3 regions of the Nonomuraea sp. NPDC003754 genome follow, and region 1 is predicted to be linked to each of the others. Evidence: riboswitches for the same ligand, from Rfam matches in the RefSeq annotation. Region 1 holds a riboswitch; each other region holds the start of a gene.
The links. Region 1 has a riboswitch for thiamine pyrophosphate ahead of ACWEVS_RS31650 (purine-cytosine permease family protein). Riboswitches for the same ligand answer to the same signal wherever they lie in the genome.

Region 1 (2,258 bases):
GGCGACGTCTAGCGGCGGACGTCACCTGGCGGCGTCAGGCGACGGACGTCACACAGGGGCGTCCAGCGACGGACGTCACACAGGCGGTGTCGAGCGGCGGACGTCACCTGGCGGCGTCCAGCGGCGGATGTCGCGTAGGTGGCGTCAGGCGACGAACGGCGGCCGGCCGCTCTCGCTGACCAGGGGCTTGCCCGCCAGCTCCCACGACTGCATGCCGCCGCCGACGTTGACCGCGTCGCGGCCGATGTGGTTGAGCCACGCGGCGGCGTGCGCGGACCGACCGCCGACCCTGCACACCACGTAGACGGGGCCGGAGGGGAGCTCGTCGACGCGGGCCTGCAGCTCGCCGAGTGGAATGTGGGTGGCGTCGGGGGCGTGGCCCGCCGTCCACTCCTCGGGCTCGCGGACGTCGAGCAGGAAGGCTCCGGCGGGCACGTCGGTGACGTCGATTTCGGGAACGGTCATGTCCCCATTCTCGCGGACCCGCCCCACCACAACCTCCCGGAACTGCGAAGAAAGCGCGGGCCGGGGTTTCTCGGGGGCCAGTGCGGGCGTGCGGTCGCGGTTGTAGGGGGGCGTGGGCAGGGTCTTCCGGGGTGGCTGGGGAGGCGCGGGCCGGGGTTTCTTGGGGAGGCCGGTACTGGCGTGCGGTCGCGGTTGTAGGGGGGCGTGGGCAGGGTCTTCCTGGGTGGCCGGGGGGCCGGTTCGGTGGTGTGGGCGGGTGGTCGGGGTTTCTCCGGGAGGGCCGGTTCGGTGGTGTGGGCTTGCGGGAGGGGTGGGGAGGCGGGTAGGGGGTGGTTGCCAAAAAGGAACGAGATGTAATAATTCGCCTCAAACCAGTAACCGCGGGAGCTCGGGCATGGCCGGGCTGAGAGGGCGACCCCCAGGCGTCGCCGACCGCATGAACCTGTCCGGGTAATGCCGGCGTAGGGAGCGTGCGATGACGCATGTCGTCGATCCGAAGCATGCCGAAGTACCGCTGACCCTCGACCAGGCCCCGCCCAGAACCCTCGGCGTCCTCGACCAGGGCGCCTTCTGGGCCAACCTCGGGGTCAGCCTCCTGGGTTTTTCCTTCGCCCTCTTCCTCATCAACCCTCTCCTCGACGACAACCCGCTGACGATGACCGCCGCGGTCACCGCCACCGTCGTGGGAAGTCTCATCGGCACCGCCATGGTGGGCCTCGCGGCCATCCCCGGCGCCCAGACGGGACAGCCGGCGATGGTGCTGCTCAGAGGCCTGTTCGGGGCGAGGCTGTCCTACGTCCCCACGGTGCTCAACATCATCCAGATGCTCGGGTGGGGTGCCTTCGAGCTGTGGGTCATCGCCATGGGCGCCCAGGCGATCGTCGGCGACGCCGTGCCGTACGCGGTCTGGGTGATCGTGGCGGGCGTGATCACCACCGGGCTGACGATCTACCCGCTCGGTGCGATCAGGCTCATCAGGCGGGTCGTCACGATCGGCGTGATCGTCTCGACCGTCTGGTTCGCGGTCGCGCTCCTGCAGCGGGCTCCAGCGCCGGCCGGCGGCTCGTGGGACGCCTTCGCCCCCGCCGTCGACTTCGTGATCGCGCTGTCGGTCTCGTGGGTACCGCTGGCCGCCGACTTCGCCCGGCACTCGCGCCGCAGCTCGGCCGCCTTCACCGGCGTGGTGGGCGGTTACACGATCGCCCAGGTGGCGTGCCTGGCCATCGGCGTCTACGCGGTCGCGATCGCCGGCCATGACGCCGTGCTGAACGACCCGACGGCGGTCTTCGGCCCGTTCGTCGCCGCGCCGCTGGGCGCGCTGTTCTTCGGCATCCTGGTGCTGCGCGAGACCGACCAGTCGTTCGCGAACGTCTACTCCACGGCCATGTCGCTGCAGAACCTCATGCCGCGCGTCGACCGGCGGGTCTTCTCGGTGGCCCTCGGCGTCGTGACGATCGGCGTGGCGCTCCTCGTCGACGTCAACTCCTACAGCGCCTTCCTCAGCATCATCGGCGCCGTCTTCGTGCCGATGCTGGGCGTGCTCGTCGTCGACTACTTCCTGCTCGGCAGCGGCAGGACCTGGAACACCAGCGAGCGCGCCCCCTCCCGCTGGATCATGACGGTCCCGTGGGCGCTCGGGTTCTGCGCGTGGTGGCTGCTGGCCGCCCCGTCCACGATCCCGTGGTGGGCCGCGATCTGGGACGGCGCCCGCGCGGCGCTCGGCTTCACCCGCCAGCCGTGGATGAGCGCGGCGCTGGGCGCCTTCCTGGTCGCCGGACTGGTCACGCTGCTGG
Region 2 (2,258 bases), on a different contig from region 1:
GATCAGCGGCAGGTTGTCGGGGGTGCCCGGCCGCAGTCCCGCCACGACGTCGGCCACCTGCAGCTCGGTGATGCCGGGGACCAGCTCCCTGGCGTCGCGCAGCAGCTCGTACAGGCCGCCCGCGGTCACCGTGGTGTCGAAGCCCAGCTCCTCCTGGGTGGCGCCGACGACGAGCTCGCCGTCGCCGCGCGGCACCAGGTACACGGGCGAGCCGTGGACCACGCCGCGCACGCAGGTGCCGAGCAGGGGGGACGGCGAGCGCAGCCGCATGATCTGGCCCTTGACCGGGCGCACCGGCAGGTCGGTCAGCCCGCCGCTCCACGCGCCGGCCGCCAGCACCACCCGCTCGCCCGTCAGCACATCACCCGAGGCGTCCGAGGCGTCCGCGCGCCCGTCGTCCGAGGCGTCGATCGGCCTGCCGTTCGGGGAGTCGGCCGGCCCGCCGTCCGTGGCGTCCGCCGGAACGTTCCCGGTGGCGGCCGAGGGTGGCTCCAGCCGTACGCCCACCACGGCCGAGCCGTCGCGGACCAGCGCGGCCACGCGCCGCCGCACCAGCGCCACCCCCGCCTTCTCCAGCGCGGCCAGCAGGGCCGCGGTGACGCGTCTGGGGTCGACCCACGCGTCACCCTCGGCCAGCACGCCGCCCCTGACCGACGGCGCCAGCATCGGCTCCCTGCGGCGGCACTCGCGCCCCGTCAGCCGCCGCACCGGCAGCCCGAGCTTGTCCATGAACACGGCGAGCTCGTCCAGCGCCGCCAGGTCGTCGGTGTCGAAGGCGACGTCCAGCGTGCCCTGGGCGCGGTAGTCGAGCCGCAGCCCGCTGTCGGCCTCCAGCTCCGCGGCGAAGGCGGGCCAGCGCTCCAGCGCCGCCAGCCCCAGCCTGAGCAGCGACTCCTCGGTGTAGGAGACCTCGCTGACCGGGGCCAGCATGCCCGCGGCCGCGTGGGAGGCGCCACGCGCCGGGGCCGGGTCGATCACCGTGACACGCGTGCCCGCGCGCGCCAGACGCCAGGCGACGGACAGGCCAACCACGCCGCCGCCCACGATCAGATGCATCTCGCTCCCTTCGCCGGCATGACCCGGATCAGGTGTCTTGCGGTCGAAGGCCCGTCACAGCCTTCCTCTCAGCCCGGTACGGCCGGACTCCCGCGCGTCTTCCGCGAACAAGCCTACTCAAGGCCCGGACCCTGGTGACCGGCGCCGGATTGGTTATGGTCTGAGCGTGAATCATGTCGTGGTGGTGGGCGCCGGACTGGCAGGCATACGCAGCGTCGAGGCGCTGAGATCTCGTGGATTCAGCGGCAGGATCACGCTGGTCGGCGAGGAGCGGCACCGGCCCTACGATCGTCCGCCCCTGTCCAAGGCGGTGCTGCTCGGCACGGCCGACTCCAGCTTCGTCGACTCCGACCTCGAGGCCATGCGGGTGGAGCACCGGCCGGGGGTGTCGGCCAAGGGGCTGCGCGCGGGGGTCCTGGAGACGACCGAGGGCGAGATCGGCTACGACGGCCTGGTCATCGCCACCGGGGCGGAGCCGATCAGGCTGCCCGGCGAGGGCCGCCAGCACGTGTTGCGCACGCTCGACGACTCCCTGGAGCTGCGGGCCCGCCTGGTGGCGGACGCCAGGGTCACGGTCATCGGCGCGGGCTGGATCGGCGCGGAGGTGGCCACGGCCGCCCGTACGGCCGGCTGCCGGGTCACCGTCGTGGAGGCGGGCCCCGCCCCGCTCGCGCACGTGCTCGGGCCCGAGGTGGGCGGCGACACCGTCCCCTGGTACGAGGGCATGGACCTGCGGCTGGACACCATGGTCGCCGCCGTGGAGGAGGGCGGGGTGCGCCTGGTCGACGGCGACTTCGTCGAGGCCGACGTGGTGGTGTCGGGCATCGGCGTCCGCCCGGCCGTCGAGTGGCTGGCAGGCTCCGACATCGACCTGCACAACGGCGTCGTCACCGACGAGCACCTGCGCACCTCCCTGCCGAACGTCGTGGCCGTCGGCGACTGCGCGGCCTGGTGGTCGCGCCGCTTCCACACCAGGCTGCGCGTGGAGCACTGGGACACCGCGCTCAACGCCCCCGAGGTCGCCGTGGCCACGCTGCTGGGCGACGAGGCGGTCTATGATCCTGTGCCGTACTTCTGGTCGGAGCAGTTCGGCCACATGGTGCAGTACGCCGGCCACCATGCCGGCGCGCGCCTGTTGCGCCGCGGCGATCCCTCGGCGGCCAAGTGGTCGGTCTGCTGGTTGACAGACACCGACAGGCTGG
Region 3 (2,258 bases), on a different contig from region 1:
AGGAGCGGGCCGTGTCCGGGTCGAGGGACAGGTCGAACTGGTCCTCCCAGCGGAACTCGAACCGCGCCCGCGACAGCGCGTCGTCCCACGCCTGCGCCGCCGGATGGCCCTTGGCCAGGTCGGCGGCGTGTGCGGCGATCTTGTAGGTGATCACGCCGGTCTTGACGTCGTCCTTGTCCGGCAGGCCGAGGTGCTCCTTCGGCGTGACGTAGCACAGCATCGCGGTGCCGTACCAGCCGATCATGGCCGCGCCGATGCCCGAGGTGATGTGGTCGTAGCCGGGCGCGATGTCGGTGACCAGCGGGCCGAGGGTGTAGAACGGGGCGTCCTCGCACAGCTCGCGCTGCAGGTCCACGTTCTCCTTGACCTTGTGCATGGGCACGTGGCCGGGCCCCTCGACCATCACCTGGACGTCGTGGGCGTGGGCGATCCGGGTGAGCTCGCCCAGCGTGCGCAGCTCGGCGAACTGCGCCTCGTCGTTGGCGTCGGCGATCGAGCCGGGACGCAGCCCGTCGCCGAGGGAGAAGGCGACGTCGTAGGAGGCGAGGATCTCGCACATCTCCGCGAAGTTCTCGTACAGGAAGTTCTCGCGGTGGTGCGCCAGGCACCAGGCCGCCATGATCGAGCCGCCGCGCGAGACGATGCCGGTCGTGCGCCTGACGGTGAGCGGCACGTACGCCAGCCGCACGCCGGCGTGCACGGTGACGTAGTCGACGCCCTGCTCGCACTGCTCGACGAGGGTGTCGCGGTAGATCTCCCACGACAGGCGGGCGGCGACCCCGTCGACCTTCTCCAGCGCTTGGTAGAGGGGGACGGTGCCGATGGGCACGGGGGAGTTGCGGATGATCCACTCGCGGGTGGTGTGGATGTCGCGGCCGGTCGACAGGTCCATGACGGTGTCGGCGCCCCAGCGGATGGCCCAGGTCATCTTCTCCACCTCCTCCTCGACGGAGGAGGTGACGGCGGAGTTGCCGATGTTGGCGTTGATCTTGACCAGGAAGTTGCGTCCGATGATCATCGGCTCGCTCTCGGGGTGGTTGACGTTGGCCGGGATGACGGCCCTGCCCGCCGCCACCTCCGCGCGGACGAACTCCGGGTCGACGCCCTCCCTGGCCGCGACGAACTCCATCTCCTTGGTCACCACGCCGCGGCGGGCGTAGGCGAGCTGGGTGACGGGCGCGCCCGCCGCCCTGAGGGGGTCGCGGCGCCGCCCGGCGAACGCGCTGGTCCCTGCGCGCTTCCACGCGTTCTGGTCGCGGTAGCCGTCGTCGAGGGGCTGGACCTGGCGGCCGCCGTACCGGGCCACGTCGCCCCGGTCGAGGACCCACCGCTCGCGCAGCGGGGCCAGGCCGCGGGTGACGTCGGTCTCGACCTCCGGGTCGGTGTAGGGGCCGGAGGTGTCGTAGACGGTGAAGCTCGTGCCGTCGGACAGGCTGATCCGGCGCATCGGGACCCGGAGATCGCCTTGGTAGATCTTGGAAAAACGCGCGCCACTCATCGCGCAAACTCCCTTCGCCGGCATTACCCGGAGCAGGTTCTGGCGGTCGGCGGCTGGTCAGCCGTCCTCTCAGCCCGGTCACACCGGGCTCCCGCGTTGGTCGGCGCCACCGTAACCCGATCACCGGGGGCGCGCGCAACCCCCGATCCGTCCAGGTGTCCGAAAACCCCGGGGGCGAAGGGCCCGCCCTGCGGCCGGAACCGGACGAGACGGACGGCGCAGCGTACGCAGGTCGGCGACGCAGTAGGGTCGCAAGCGTGAGCGAAACTTCCGCCCCTTCGTCAGCGGAGGACCGGATCTGGACGGTTCCTAACCTGCTGAGCTTCCTGCGCCTGTTGGGTGTGCCCGTGTTCCTGTGGCTGGTTCTCGGGCCCCAGGCCGACGGCTGGGCGATCGGGCTGCTCATGGTCGCGGGATTCACCGACTGGCTGGACGGCAAGATCGCCCGCGCGTGGAACCAGACCAGCAGGCTGGGCCGCATCATCGACCCCGCGGCCGACAAGCTCTACGTCTTCGCCACGATCCTCGGCCTGGTCCTCAGGGACGTGATCCCCTGGTGGCTCGTGGCGATCATTCTCGCCCGGGAAATCTTCGTCGGATGTTTCTTTCCCGTGCTCCGCAAATACGGCTACAAGGCACTGCCCGTGCATTTCCTTGGCAAAGCAGCCATGGCCAACCTCATGTACGCCTTCCCGCTGCTCTTCCTGGCCTCTCATACCGGCTCCTGGTATGCCGATACTGCGAGGATCATCGGATGGGC

Region 2: it holds a riboswitch for thiamine pyrophosphate, as region 1 does, so the genes downstream of both, ACWEVS_RS22120 (FAD-dependent oxidoreductase) here and ACWEVS_RS31650 (purine-cytosine permease family protein) in region 1, are expected to answer to the same signal.
Region 3: it holds a riboswitch for thiamine pyrophosphate, as region 1 does, so the genes downstream of both, thiC (phosphomethylpyrimidine synthase ThiC) here and ACWEVS_RS31650 (purine-cytosine permease family protein) in region 1, are expected to answer to the same signal.

The regions. Positions count from the first base shown of each region.
Region 1 is NZ_JBSGJX010000031.1:52,523-54,780, reverse strand. It holds gene ACWEVS_RS31655 (rhodanese-like domain-containing protein) at 145-465, opposite strand; TPP riboswitch at 836-950, shown strand; gene ACWEVS_RS31650 (purine-cytosine permease family protein) at 941-2,258, shown strand, end outside.
Region 2 is NZ_JBSGJX010000017.1:80,905-83,162, reverse strand. It holds gene ACWEVS_RS22120 (FAD-dependent oxidoreductase) at 1-1,056, opposite strand, end outside; TPP riboswitch at 1,045-1,160, opposite strand; gene ACWEVS_RS22115 (NAD(P)/FAD-dependent oxidoreductase) at 1,223-2,258, shown strand, end outside.
Region 3 is NZ_JBSGJX010000059.1:34,749-37,006, reverse strand. It holds gene thiC (phosphomethylpyrimidine synthase ThiC) at 1-1,498, opposite strand, end outside; TPP riboswitch at 1,491-1,603, opposite strand; gene ACWEVS_RS42005 (CDP-alcohol phosphatidyltransferase family protein) at 1,756-2,258, shown strand, end outside.